Regions from separate parts of the Pseudomonas sp. FG86 genome, predicted to be linked through region 1. Evidence: predicted binding sites of a transcription regulator. Region 1 holds the regulator's gene; the other holds the start of a gene.
The links. The regulator FliA, encoded in region 1, starts transcription of late flagellar genes. The targets are predictions, from matches to a motif close to CTAAAGTTTNNNNNNNNNNNGCCGNTAA.

Region 2: the regulator FliA is predicted to act here: its motif matches at 1,652-1,679, upstream of ACODSV_RS05655 (flagellin N-terminal helical domain-containing protein).

The regions. Positions count from the first base shown of each region.
Region 1 is NZ_JBMDIS010000094.1:753-8,194, forward strand. It holds gene flhA (flagellar biosynthesis protein FlhA) at 384-2,498, shown strand; gene flhF (flagellar biosynthesis GTPase FlhF) at 2,510-3,826, shown strand; gene fleN (flagellar synthesis regulator FleN) at 3,932-4,765, shown strand; gene fliA (RNA polymerase sigma factor FliA) at 4,762-5,502, shown strand; gene ACODSV_RS31280 (chemotaxis response regulator CheY) at 5,670-6,044, shown strand; gene ACODSV_RS31285 (protein phosphatase CheZ) at 6,063-6,851, shown strand; gene ACODSV_RS31290 (chemotaxis protein CheA) at 6,863-7,442, shown strand, end outside.
Region 2 is NZ_JBMDIS010000006.1:8,832-16,273, reverse strand. It holds gene ACODSV_RS05665 (flagellar hook-associated protein 3) at 1-277, shown strand, start outside; gene ACODSV_RS05660 (ketoacyl-ACP synthase III) at 555-1,484, shown strand; gene ACODSV_RS05655 (flagellin N-terminal helical domain-containing protein) at 1,759-3,174, shown strand; gene ACODSV_RS05650 (flagellar protein FlaG) at 3,249-3,599, shown strand; gene fliD (flagellar filament capping protein FliD) at 3,681-5,090, shown strand; gene fliS (flagellar export chaperone FliS) at 5,230-5,634, shown strand; gene fliT (flagellar protein FliT) at 5,660-5,956, shown strand; gene ACODSV_RS05630 (sigma-54 dependent transcriptional regulator) at 6,126-7,442, shown strand, end outside.

The DNA.
Region 1 (7,442 bases):
AGCACTCTGCCAGCCAGCAGCTTTGCCAGCCCGATCAACTGAGCAACGCCCAGCGCACCTTCGCGTTTTGCCCCGCCCAATTCAATGACCCCGGCATATCCCAGGTGGCAACGGATGGATGCACCTCCGATAGGTGGGAGGGGGCTTGCCCCCGATAGCGGCGCATCAGTCACCTGTTCTTGGCCTGACACACTGCAATCGGGGGCAAAGCCCCCTCCCACATTTGAACGGTGTATATCCGGTAGAACTCGGGCGCCTGTAGCGATCCATACCCTCAAAAGCAAAGTTGGAAGGGTTCTTGCAATACCGCCTTCAAGTCGCCAACTGGCGTCAAAAGTTTGCTTTAAGGGATACGGGGAATACCGGTGGTAGATCGCTCTCAAATGCTCAGCACGGCCCGTGGCACCCTGACTGATTTGTCACGGGGCAACCTGGGTGTGCCGTTGTTGTTGCTGGTGATGCTGGCAATGATGATGTTGCCGATGCCGCCGTTCCTGCTCGATGTGTTCTTCACCTTCAACATCGCTTTGTCCGTCGTCGTCCTGTTGGTCTGCGTGTATGCCCTGCGGCCGCTGGATTTCGCGGTGTTCCCGACGATCCTGCTGATTGCGACCCTGCTGCGGCTGGCGCTGAACGTGGCCTCCACGCGGGTGGTGATGCTCCACGGCCAGGACGGCCACGCTGCCGCAGGCAAGGTGATCCAGGCCTTCGGTGAGGTGGTGATCGGCGGTAACTACGTGGTCGGTATCGTGGTGTTCGCGATCCTGATGATCATCAACTTCGTGGTGGTGACCAAGGGGGCCGGGCGGATTTCCGAGGTGAGCGCGCGCTTTACCCTCGACGCCATGCCCGGCAAGCAAATGGCCATTGACGCCGACCTCAACGCTGGCCTGATCGATCAGAACCAGGCCAAGTCGCGCCGCCTGGAAGTGGCCCAGGAGGCCGAGTTCTATGGCTCCATGGACGGCGCCAGTAAGTTTGTACGCGGTGACGCCATCGCGGGCCTGTTGATTCTGTTCATCAACCTGATCGGCGGCATGGCGGTCGGGATCTTCCAGCACGGCATGACCTTCGGCGATGCCGGCAAGGTGTATGCCTTGCTGACCATCGGTGACGGTTTAGTGGCGCAATTGCCATCACTGTTGTTATCTACAGCTGCGGCGATCATGGTGACCCGTGCGTCGGGCTCCGAAGACATGGGCAAGCAGATCAGCCGGCAGATGTTTGCCTCGCCCAAGGCGCTGGCCGTGGCGGCGGGCATCATGGCGATCATGGGGCTCGTGCCCGGCATGCCCCATGTGTCGTTCCTCAGCATGGCGGCCATGGCTGCGGGTGGCGCCTACCTGTTCTGGAAAAAACAGAACACGATCAAGGTGAAGGCCCAGCAAGAGATCGCGCGCCAGCAGGAACTGCTGCCATCCCCGGCCCGTGCCCAGGAAACCAAGGAATTGGGCTGGGACGACGTGACCCCGATCGACATGATCGGCCTGGAAGTCGGCTACCGCCTGATTCCGCTGGTCGACCGCAACCAGGGTGGGCAATTGCTCGCGCGGATCAAGGGGGTGCGCAAGAAGCTGTCCCAGGACCTGGGCTTCCTGATGCCCACCGTACACATCCGTGACAACCTCGACCTGGCCCCCAGCGCCTACCGCCTGACCCTGATGGGCGTGATCCTCGCGGAAGCCGAGATCTACCCCGACCGCGAACTGGCGATCAACCCCGGCCAGGTGTTCGGCACGCTCAACGGCATTACCGCCAAAGATCCGGCTTTTGGCCTGGAAGCGGTGTGGATCGAAATCAGCCAGCGCAGCCAGGCGCAGTCGCTGGGTTACACCGTGGTGGACGCCAGCACCGTGGTCGCCACCCACCTCAACCAGATTCTGTACAAGCACTCACACGAGCTGATCGGCCACGAAGAAGTCCAGCAATTGATGGGGTTGCTCAGCAAAGCCTCGCCAAAACTGGCCGAAGAGCTGGTGCCGGGCGTGCTGTCGCTGTCGCAGCTGCTCAAAGTGCTGCAGGCGTTGCTCGCCGAACAGGTGCCGGTACGCGATATTCGCAGCATCGCCGAGGCTATCGCCAACAATGCCGCCAAGAGTCAAGATACTGCCGCGCTGGTGGCTGCGGTGCGTGTCGGATTGTCCCGCGCAATCGTGCAAAGCATTGTGGGGCTTGACTCCGAGCTGCCTGTGATCACCTTGGAACCAAGGTTGGAACAAATATTGCTCAATAGTATTCAGAAGGCCGGACTTGGCCAGGAAGAGGGTGTCCTGCTGGAGCCGAGCATGGCTGAAAAGCTGCAGCGTTCGTTGATCGACGCGGCGCAGCGCCAGGAAATGCAGGGCCAGCCGGTGATTCTGTTGGTAGCAGGCCCGGTCCGAGCGATGTTGTCGCGGTTTGGACGCCTGGCAGTACCGAATTTGCACGTATTGGCTTACCAGGAAATTCCTGACAATAAGCAAGTGACCATCGTCGCGACAGTTGGGCCCAACGGCTGAGGTAGTGGGTTATGCAAGTAAAGCGTTTTTTCGCCGCCGATATGCGTCAGGCCATGAAACTGGTCCGTGATGAGCTGGGCGCCGACGCTGCGATTATCGGTAACCGCCGTATTGCTGGCGGTGTCGAGCTGACGGCTGCCCTGGACTACACCCCTTCGGCGCTGGCCCCGCGCGTGCCGAACATGGAACTCGAAGACGAGCTGCGCAAGACCGCCTCGCGCATTGTGTCGGCCCAGGCTGAGCTGAGCATGCGGGGTGACAGCGATGCCACCACCAATCGCCAGTTGTTCGCCGGCTTGCCGCTGACCGCTGCCGAGCCGCTGGTCGAACCTACGTTCAAAGAACCGCCACGTCCTGCAGCGCCCGCGCCGGCTGCCGCAGTCGACCAGCGCGTGTTCGATTCGATGCGCTTTGAACTCAACGGCCTGCGTGAATTGCTGGAAGTGCAGTTGGGCTCGCTGGCCTGGACCCAGTTGCAAGGCAGCAAACCGCACCAGGCTAACCTCTGGCGTCGCCTGCAACGCATCGGCCTGTCTGGCCCGTTGTCCCGCGACCTGTTGGCGCTGACCACCGAAATCGAAGAACCTCGCCAGGCCTGGCGCATGTTGCTGGCCCACCTGGCGCGGATGATCGCCACCCCGGAAATCGAACCCCTGGAAGAGGGCGGTGTGATCGCCATGGTCGGCCCTGCCGGCATGGGCAAGACCACCACCCTGGCCAAGCTGGCGGCCCGTTATGTGCTCAAATACGGCGCTTCGAATATCGCGCTGGTGAGCATGGACAGCTACCGTATCGGCGCCCAGGAGCAACTCAAGACCCTGGGTCGCATCCTCAATGTGTCGGTGACCCACGTCGACCCAGGCCAGTCGCTGGCCAACGCGCTCGACCCGTTGCTGCGTAAACGCGTGGTGCTGATCGACACCGCGGGGCTGCAAGCCAGCGACCCGGCCTTGCGCCTGCAACTGGAAAGCCTGGCCGGGCGTGGCATCAAGTCTAAAAATTACCTGGTGCTTGCAACCACCAGCCAAAAACAAGTTCTTACCGCTGCGTACCATAGCTACAAGCGCTGCGGGCTGGCCGGCTGCATCCTGACTAAGCTTGATGAAACGGCGAGCCTGGGCGAGGTGTTGAGCCTGGCCATCAGTCATGAACTACCGGTCGCCTACCTGACCGACGGGCCGCGGATCCCGGATGACCTGCATCTGCCGCGCCGTCATCAGTTGGTCAGCCGTGCCGTCAGCGTGCAAATGCAAGAAGAGCCTAGCGAGGAAGCGATGGCCGACATGTTCGCTGACCTCTACCACAACCCGGCAAAACGGGTGGGTTGAGTCAGTATGAACACCGTGAAATGTATCTACATCGATGGTCTGCAAGCGATTCACGCGGCCAAGCCATGTAGCCTGCGTCTAAGCAAGACAAGGTAAAGAAATAAAATGGGCAGCATGCATCCCGTACAGGTGATCGCGGTGACCGGCGGCAAAGGTGGCGTCGGGAAAACTAACGTGTCAGTGAATTTGTCCCTGGCGCTGGCAGAGCTTGGCCGTCGCGTCATGCTGCTGGATGCTGACCTGGGGCTGGCGAATGTCGACGTTCTGCTGGGACTGACGCCCAAACACACCCTCGCCGATGTGATCGAGGGCCGCTGTGAGCTGCGTGATGTGCTGCTCCAGGGCCCCGGTGGGATCCGTATCGTACCGGCCGCCTCGGGCACCCAGAGCATGGTGCACCTGAGCCCGGCGCAGCATGCCGGTCTGATCCAGGCGTTCAGCGATATCGGCGACAACCTCGACGTGCTGGTGATCGACACCGCCGCCGGGATCGGCGAGTCGGTGGTCAGCTTCGTGCGCGCCGCGCAGGAAGTGTTGCTGGTGGTCTGCGATGAACCCACCTCGATCACCGACGCCTATGCCCTGATCAAACTGCTTAACCGCGACTACGGCATGAACCGCTTCCGCGTGCTGGCCAACATGGCCCAAAGCCCGCAGGAAGGCCGCAACCTGTTCGCCAAGTTGACCAAGGTCACGGATCGCTTTCTCGATGTCGCCCTACAATACGTCGGCGCAGTTCCCTATGACGAGTGTGTGCGCAAGGCTGTGCAAAAGCAGCGTGCAGTCTACGAAGCGTTCCCTCGTTCGAAATGCGCCTTGGCGTTCAAGGCTATTGCTCAGAAGGTCGATACTTGGCCGTTGCCCGCTAACCCTCGGGGGCATCTGGAGTTTTTCGTCGAGCGATTGGTGCATCAGACGAGCGCAGGACCCGTGCTATGACAGCGACCGGCTACAACGCCTACAAGAAGTCCGCCCGTGACAGTCAGGGTGAGTTGATCGAGCGTTACGCGCCTTTGGTCAAACGCATCGCCTATCACTTGCTGGCACGCCTCCCCGCCAGTGTCCAGGTCGAAGACCTGATCCAGGCCGGCATGATCGGCCTTCTCGAAGTGTCGACCAAATACGACGCGAGCAAGGGCGCGAGTTTCGAGACGTATGCGGGTATCCGTATCCGTGGCGCGATGCTCGATGAGGTGCGCAAAGGCGATTGGGCGCCGCGTTCGGTACACCGCAATACGCGCATGGTCAGTGACGCAATTCGGTCAATTGAAGCAAAAACCGGTCGCGACGCTAAAGATCATGAAGTTGCGGCCGAACTCCAATTGAGTCTCGACGATTATTACGGGATTTTGAACGATACCTTGGGCAGCCGCCTGTTCAGTTTCGACGACCTGTTGCAGGACGGCGAACACGAAGGGTTGCACGAGGACGGCGCGAGTACGCATATGGAGCCGTCGCGTGACCTGGAGGATGAACGCTTCCAGGGCGCATTGGCCGACGCAATTGCCAATTTGCCGGAGCGTGAGCGACTGGTGTTGGCGCTGTACTACGACGAAGAGCTGAACCTCAAGGAAATCGGTGAGGTCCTGGGGGTCAGCGAATCGCGTGTCAGCCAGCTGCACAGCCAGTGCGCGGCCCGCTTGCGGGGGCGATTGGGAGAGTGGCGCGCGCGCTGACAGGCAGTGTGGGGACACTGCAGACGCAACCGCGAGGGCCTTGGCCGCCGCGGGGGCTAACCGTGGTGCCCTGGGCAGTCCTTTTTGTGTAACGCCTGTTGATTGAAATGGCGCGTCCAGGTGCTGGGCGCGTTTAAGACTGCTTGGAGGTCGAATTGGACAAGAACATGAAAATCCTCATCGTTGATGACTTCTCAACGATGCGGCGGATCATAAAAAACCTGTTGCGTGACCTTGGGTTCACAAACACGGTCGAGGCGGATGACGGCCTTACGGCGATTCCGATCCTCAACAGCGGGAGCATCGACTTTCTGGTAACCGATTGGAACATGCCGGGCATGACGGGTATCGACTTGTTGCGCCACGTGCGTGCCGACGAAAAACTGCGCAGTCTTCCCGTGCTGATGGTGACCGCCGAAGCCAAGCGTGAACAGATCATCGAAGCCGCCCAAGCCGGGGTTAACGGCTATGTGGTCAAACCATTCACTGCGCAGGCCTTGAAAGAGAAGATCGAAAAAATCTTCGAACGCATCCACGGCTAATGCTGCCACGGGGGAGCTATGGAGCAAAAAGAATCATCGCAGGCCGACTTTGAGTCGACCCTGAAAAAACATGCTCACCAGCTGGTCGACAGCCTTGAAAAAGGCCAGTTCGGCGATGCGGTGCAGTTAATCCATCAGCTCAACCAGACCCGTGACCGCGGCCTGTACCAGGAGGTGGGCAAGCTCACACGCGAGCTTCACAGTGCGATCGTCAATTTCCAGATTGACCCGCACATGCCTCAAGCCGAAGAGATTTCGCAGATCACCGACGCCACCGAACGCCTGTCCTATGTGGTCAGGCTGACTGAGGCAGCGGCCAACCGCACCATGGACCTGGTGGAAAACGCCACGCCCCTGGTCAACGGCATGGCCACGGAAGCCCAGGCGCTGAGCGTTGACTGGGGTCGCTTCATGCGCCGTGAAGTCGGCGCAGAAGAGTTTCGTGAGCTGGCCCGTCGGGTCGAAGGGTTCCTGTCACGCAGCGAGCAGGAAAACCGTACGGTTTCCAGCAACCTCAATGACATTCTGCTCGCCCAGGATTACCAGGACCTGACCGGTCAGGTGATCAAGCGTGTGACCCAGTTGGTCACCGAAGTGGAAAGCAACCTGCTCAAATTGGTACTCATGGCCGGCCAGGTCGACCGTTTCGCCGGCATCGAACATGACCGCGAAGCGATCCTCTCTGAAAAAGATCCACAAAAACATCTCGCCAAGGGTGAAGGTCCGCAGATTCATGCCGATAAACGTGAAGACGTTGTGTCAGGTCAGGATGACGTAGATGACCTGTTATCCAGTTTAGGCTTCTAAGGAGCACACCCATGAGCTTCGGCGCCGATGAAGAAATCCTTCAGGATTTCCTTGTAGAGGCCGGCGAAATTTTAGAGCAATTGTCCGAACAACTGGTCGAGCTGGAAAGCCGCCCGGATGATGCGAACCTGCTCAATGCAATTTTTCGCGGTTTTCATACTGTAAAAGGGGGCGCCGGCTTCCTCCAGCTCCATGAGCTGGTGGAGTGCTGCCACATCGCCGAAAACGTGTTCGACATCCTGCGCAAGGGTGAGCGTCACGTTGACTCGGAGTTAATGGATGTAATCCTCGAAGCGTTGGATGCGGTCAACGGCATGTTCAGCGAAGTGCGCGAACGTGCCCCGATCACCGCCGCCACCCCGGAACTGCTGGCCGCCCTGGCGCGCCTGGCAGAACCTGCCGACACCTCGGCCGCGCCGGTGGTGGAAGCGGCGCCAGAGCCGGTGGTCGAAGCCGAAGCGGATGTCACCGACAGCGAGTTCGAGCAGTTGCTCGACTCTCTCAATGCGGTCAAGGCCGAGGCTGAAGCACCGTCGGCCGTACCCGCACCCGCACCCGCGGCCGCTGCGCCTGCCGAGCCGACCAGCGAAG
Region 2 (7,442 bases), on a different contig from region 1:
CAAGGACGTGTTGGATGCTTCCATCGCCAACCTGGCCAATTCAATGTCGCAGATCACCAACGTGCGGGGTTCCATCGGTGCGCGGGGCAATGCCCTGGACATCCAGTCTGACGAAAACACTAGTATCGGCCTGGCCAACACCAGCACCATGAGTGACCTGGCCAACATCGATATGGGCGAGGCGGCGATCAATCTGACGCTGCAGCAAACCATGTTGCAGGCCTCGCAATTGGCGTTCGTCAAAATCTCCCAGTTGAGCCTGTTCAACAAGATGTAAGCGGCGTCTAGCCAAGCGGCCCGCTCTGGAAACAGGGCGGGCCGTTTTCGTTTCTGGGGTTTAATTGTTTGAAGGTTTTGCACAAAGCACACACAATTGAGTGACCTGTGAGTCATAAAGCGCATCTTCACTGTATCGTGTGAAAAGGATAAGTCGTCACAGGGTCCTTGCGGGGCGGCTTTCAGCGAGATTTTTATGGGGTTATCCCCTTTATTGTCCAGCACTCCAGGCGTCGTCCGAGGGGTGTTCTCCAGCTATTTAGTATTGGGAAGCCACAATGATTGGCATAAAAAGCATCGCCAGTTACGTGCCGGCAGACGGGATCGATAACTACGCCCAGGGTGCCAAATTCGCCAAGGATGAAGAGTTCATCATTGGCAAGATCGGGTCGGCGTTTCTGCCGCGCAAGGAAGCTGCGCAGGAAACCTCCGACCTGTGTGTCGAGGCGGTCAACGCTTTGTTTGCCAACAACCCGGATTTGAAGCGCGAGTCGATCGACGCACTGATCGTCGTCACCCAGAACGGCGACGAAGAGGGTTTGCCCCACACCGCCGCCATCGTCCAGGACAAGCTGGGCCTGCCGACCCACGTGGCGGCCTTCGATATTTCCCTGGGCTGCTCGGGCTACGTCTACGGTATCTACGCAATGAAAGGCTTCATGGAAGCCACCGGCCTGAAAAACGGCCTGCTGGTCACCGCCGATCCGTACTCCAAGATTGTCGACCCGGAAGACCGCAACACCACCATGCTGTTCGGCGATGCCGCCACTGCCACGTGGATGGGCGAAGACGCGTCGTGGTTGCTGGGCAAGGCGAAGTTCGGCACCGACGGTTCCGGCGCGCCGCACCTGAAGGTCAGTGATGGCGTGTTCTTCATGAACGGCCGCCAGGTGTTCAACTTCGCATTGCTCAAGGTGCCGGCACACCTGCATGAACTGCTCGATGAATCGCAGCTCAAGGCCGACGACATCGATGCGTTCTGCATTCACCAGGGCAGTGCGGCGATTGTCGATGCCGTGGCGCGGCGTTTCGAGGATGCTCCGGTGGACAAGTTCATCAAGGATATGGTCGAGACCGGCAATACCGTGTCGTCGAGTATTCCATTGCTGCTGGAGAAGCACGTGATGGACGCTACCTGGAAGCGTGTGGCCATCAGCGGTTTTGGCGTGGGCCTGTCGTGGGGCTCGGCGATTCTGCATCGTCCGTGACGCGTCGGTAGACTGAGTTCGCCGCAAAAGCAAACGCCGATGATCGAAAGATCATCGGCGTTTTTTATTTGGCGCCAAAAAAACCAGAAAATCCGGTGGGGGAAGTCAGCCTAAAGCCTTGAATTACAAGGGATGGCACGAGGCCAGTAAAAAAAATAAAAAAAAGGCTCAAGCAACCGCCTACCACGACGATAACTATTACGTAGGTTCTCAGGCCACACCCGGCGGTTGCCAGGGCCGGAAGCCGCAGTATCCATCCAACGAGGATTTCGTCATGGCTTTAACAGTAAACACCAACATTGCTTCGATCACTACTCAGGGCAACCTGAACAAAGCAGGCGGCTCCCTGGCCAACTCCATGCAGCGCCTGTCTTCCGGCCTGCGTATCAACAGCGCTAAAGACGATGCTGCCGGCTTGGGTATTGCTACCCGTATGACCAGCCAAATCAACGGCCTGGGCCAAGCAGTGAAGAACGCCAACGATGGTATCTCCATCGCGCAAACCGCTGAAGGCGCAATGCAGGCTTCGACCGACATTCTGCAAAAAATGCGTACCCTGGCTCTGTCTTCGGCTACTGGCTCCCTGAGCACCGACGACCGTAAGTCGAACAACGACGAATACCAGGCTCTGACTTCGGAACTGACCCGTATCTCGCAAACCACCACTTTCGGTGGCCAGAAACTGCTGGACGGCTCGTACGGTACCAAAGCTATCCAGGTTGGCGCCAACGCTAACGAAACCATCAACGTAAGCCTGGACAACGTTGCTGCCAACAACATCGGTTCGCAGCAGATCAACAGCCTGGGCATCACCCCTGGTGCTGGTGTTGCTGGTGGCGCAATCGCTGTGACTGGTAACGGTCAGTCTACCAGCGTAACCGTAGCTGCCGCTGCTTCCGCTAAAACCATCGCTGCCCAACTGAGTGGCGCCGTCGGTGGCCTGAGCGCTACTGCCAGCACTGAAGCTCAGTTCGTTGTCGGCGCGGGTGCTGCTGCTGCTCCGGCTTCGTTCACCATGACCGTTGGCGGCCAAGCCACCACGTTCGTCGGTGTGAAAGATACCGCCAGCCTGGCTGACCAACTGAAGTCGAACTCCGCCAAACTGGGTATCAGCGTTAACTACGATGAATCCAAAGGCACTCTGTCGGTTAAATCCGACACCGGTGAGAACCTGGCCTTCAGCGCTTCGACCGCTGCCGGTACCATCACTGTTGCGACCAAAGACGGTTCCGGTACCTACGGTACTGCTACTGCCCTGGCTGACGGCATCATCGCTACCGGTGCTGTGAACATGAACTCCTCCAAGGGTTACTCCCTGGAAGGTGCTGGTGTGACCGGTCTCTTCGGCGCCGCTACTTCGGCCGCTTCGGCCAAGGTTGCGGTTTCGCAGACTGACGTGACTGACGCCACCAAGGCCCAGAACGCAGTGTCCGTAATCGACCAGGCTATCGCTACCATCTCCAGCTCCCGTTCGGGTCTGGGTGCGGTTCAGAACCGTCTGACCAGCACTGTGGATAACCTGACCAACATCCAGAAAAACACCACCGCTGCCCGTAGTACTGTTCAGGACGTCGACTTCGCTTCCGAAGCCGCTGAACTGACCAAGCAGCAAACCCTGCAGTCGGCTTCCACCGCGATCCTGTCGCAGGCTAACCAACTGCCATCCGCTGTACTGAAGCTGCTTCAGTAATCACAGCGCTGGGTAAATGACGGGAGGGCGCGTTTACGTGCCCTTTCGTCTTTTCCAATCAGAGGAGATTGGGCATGGACATGAATGTAAAACTGAACTTGTCTTATCCGCTACAGGCCCCTCAAGGCACTGTGGCACCTGTGGTTGCTGACAAAGATAAGACTAAGGTTGAGCCGGCCGCGCCAGCCACCGGTAAGTCCCAAAAGGACGATCTGGAAAAAGCGGTCACCGATATTAAAGAATTTGTACAAGCGGCCCAGCGCAATCTGGATTTTTCCATTGACGCTTCCACCCATAGGGTTGTGGTCAAGGTCATCGCCACCGACACCGGTGAAGTGATCCGCCAGATTCCCTCGGAAACGGCCTTGAAGCTGGCACAAAGCCTGTCCAGCGCCAGTCATGTGTTGTTTGACGACAAGGCTTGAGCTGGCATGAAACTTGTTGCTGTTACGGCTTGAAGTGTTGTTCGTCAAGATAACGGCAGCCACCGTAAAAGGAGAAAGATGATGGCGGGTACAACGATTACTGGCGTGGGGTCGGGTTTCGACACTCAGGCGATTGTGAAGTCCCTGGTAGATGCCGAGCGAGCGCCGAAACAGGCACAGATCAACACCCAATCGCAAAAGGCAACTACCCAGCTGTCGTCGATCGGCAAGATCCAGGCTGCCCTGGACGCCTTCCGTGGTGCGCTGACCAGCATGGGCACCGACAACAGCTTCAGCGGCTTGACCGGTACCTCTTCGGACGAAAAGGTCGCCACCATGACGGCCAACCAAGGTGCGGCGAACGGCAGCTTCTCGCTGATCGTCAACCAGCTGGCCATGCCTTCGAAGCTATCGACCAAAACGTTTGCCGGTGGCCAGTCGACAGTCGTCAACGCCGGCACCACGGCGACAACGCTGACAATCACGCAGTCGGGCAAGAACTTTGATTTGAGTGTGCCGGCAGGCGCGACACTGCAACAGGTGCGTGATTCGATCAACTCCACGTTCGGCACCGCCGGCCTGAGTGCCAACATCCTCACCGACTCCACCGGTTCACGTCTTATCCTGACCTCCACCAATAGCGGGGTCGGTTCGGACCTGACGATGTCGGGCAACTCTGGGATTGATACTGGCTACACGGTAGTCAGCGCGCCTCAGAACGCCAAGTACACCATCGATGGTATTGCGGCGGAGTCCAAGTCCAACAGCATCACGGATGCGGTGAGTGGGGTAAGCATCAAGTTGCTGTCGCTGTCGCCTACGGTCACGGCCAACGATCCGAATACAACCGACCCGCTTCGTACCGCCATGACCATCTCGGTCACTACCAGCACCACCGCGCTGAAGTCCGGGGTAAAGGGCTTTGTCGACACCTACAACGCCCTGCTCAAGGCGATGAATGCCGAGACCAAGGTCACCAAGGACGCCGCCGGCAACTCCATCCCCGCAACCCTCACCGGTGACTCGACCATGCGCACCTTGCAGTCGGCGATCCGCAACGAGTTCAACGCACTGTCCGGCAACGGCACCTTGAAGTCCCTGGCGCAGTTCGGTGTCACAACCGATCAGGACACCGGCGCGCTGAGCATCGACAGCAAGCAGTGGGATAAGGCGGTGCTGACCAATGCCGCTGACATCAACAGTATCTTCAGCGGCAAGACTGGCTTGCTGGCGCGCCTGACGGCCGCTACCGACGCGTATGCCAAGCCGAGCACCGGGATTCTGGCCACGCGTACCACCTCGTTGGCCGACAGCCTGAAAGACCTGACCAAGCAGCAGACCGATCTGGATGACCGTCTCACCACCATGCAGGACGCCTTGACCCGCAAGTACACCGCCATGGATACGCTGGTGGCGCAGTTGCGCCAGCAGAGCAACAGTATTCTCGGTACGCTCAATGCAATCAGTAACTCAAAAAGCAGCAGCAGTTGATTGACTGCGCCTGAAAAAGCCCGGGTCCGTTGACCTGGGCTTTGTTCTTTGTAGAGCCGCCGGGTTAAAGTTTTTTGCGACCCGGTCGACATAATGGTTACTGCAATCCTTCCAGCTGTTGCCTGTCACGAGGTAGAAAATGAATCCCATGAGAGCCCTTCGCCAATACCAGAAGGTCAATTCCCATGCCCAGATCTCCGAAGCCAGCCCGCATCGCCTGGTGCAGATGCTGATGGAAGGCGGCCTGGACCGCATGGCGCAAGCCAAGGGGGCGCTGGCGCGTGGCGATATCGCTCAGAAGGGCCTGATGCTGGGTAAGGCCACCGACATCCTGATCGGCCTGCGTGATGGCCTGGATGCGGAAAAAAGCGACAACAAGGAATACGTCCAGCAACTGGAAGGTCTGTATGTGTACATGACCAACCGCTTGATGCAGGCCAACCTGCACAACGATGCCGAGATGATCGACGAAGTCGCTCGTCTGCTGATTACCGTAAAAGAAGGCTGGGATGCCATTGCCGCACCGCAGGGTGCCGCACAATAAGGCCATCGGCCTTGAGGAACTCGTCATGAGCCAAGCACTGCAACGCATTGATGAAACCCGCGACGCCTTGATCGACGCGCTGGCCGAACGTAACTGGGACGCCATCGGCGAACTGGATATGGGCTGTCGCAGTGTGATCGAGGAGGTGCTGAGCGAAGCGCCGGTGGACGAGGATGCGTTGCGAGAGAAACTGGAGAGCCTGCTCGCGGTTTATCAGCAGTTGCTAGAAGTGACGACCGGCGAACGCCAGGCGATTTTCGAAGAGATGTCGCAGATCAACCAAGCGAAAAAGGCGTCAAAGGTTTACCATCTGTTCGGTTGAACGGGCGCAGTTAATCCGAACGGCGCGTCATATATTTGACTGTGCCAGCATTTTTGACTTAACTAGTGCTGTTTTCAGATTTCAGACGTCTAGTAAGTAAGAAGTCTTACAAGCGTCTAGATTGCCCTCACTCTGGGGCAGAGCGTTTTACTAGGGAAGTTGCTATTGCATGTGGCGTGAAACCAAAATTCTGCTGATTGATGACGATAGCGTCCGTCGCCGCGACCTGGCGGTGATTTTGAATTTTCTTGGCGAAGAAAATCTGCCCTGCGGTAGCCACGATTGGCAGCAGGTGGTCAGCTCATTGTCATCGAGCCGTGAAGTCATTTGTGTGCTGATCGGGACGGTAAACGCTCCTGGTGCAGTTCTGGGCTTGTTAAAGACACTGTCAACCTGGGATGAGTTCCTTCCGGTGTTGCTAATGGGCGATATTTCTTCTGTCGACCTGCCGGAAGACCAGCGCCGCCGTGTACTTTCCACCCTGGAAATGCCGCCCAGCTATAGCAAATTGCTCGATTCCCTGCACCGCGCCCAGGTCTATCGCGAGATGTACGACCAGGCCCGCGAACGCGGTCGCCACCGTGAGCCCAACCTGTTCCGCAGCCTCGTCGGCACCAGCCGTGCGATCCAGCACGTGCGCCAGATGATGCAGCAAGTGGCTGATACCGACGCCAGCGTGCTGATCCTCGGCGAGTCCGGCACCGGCAAGGAAGTGGTCGCGCGCAACCTGCACTATCACTCCAAGCGCCGCGACGGGCCCTTTGTGCCGGTCAACTGCGGGGCAATTCCTGCAGAGCTGCTCGAAAGCGAACTGTTCGGCCATGAGAAGGGCGCCTTTACCGGGGCTATCACCAGCCGTGCCGGGCGTTTCGAACTGGCCAACGGCGGCACCCTGTTCCTTGACGAAATCGGCGACATGCCACTGCCGATGCAGGTCAAGCTGCTGCGCGTGCTGCAAGAACGCACCTTCGAGCGCGTTGGCAGCAACAAGACCCAGAGCGTGGACGTGCGCATCATCGCGGCCACCCACAAGAACCTCGAAAGCATGATCGAGGTCGGCAGCTTCCGCGAAGACTTGTACTACCGCCTCAACGTCTTCCCGATCGAGATGGCCCCGTTGCGTGAGCGCGTGGAAGACATCCCGTTGCTGATGAACGAGCTGATCTCGCGCATGGAGCACGAAAAGCGCGGCTCGATTCGCTTCAACTCCGCCGCGATCATGTCGCTGTGCCGCCACGGCTGGCCGGGCAACGTCCGCGAACTGGCCAACCTGGTGGAGCGCATGGCGATCATGCACCCCTACGGTGTGATCGGCGTGGTCGAGCTGCCGAAAAAATTCCGTTACGTCGACGATGAAGACGAGCAGTTGGTGGACAGCCTGCGCAGTGACCTGGAAGAACGGGTCGCCATCAACGGGCATACCCCGGACTTCGGTGCTACCGCCATGTTGCCGCCGGAAGGCCTGGACCTGAAGGACTACCTGGGC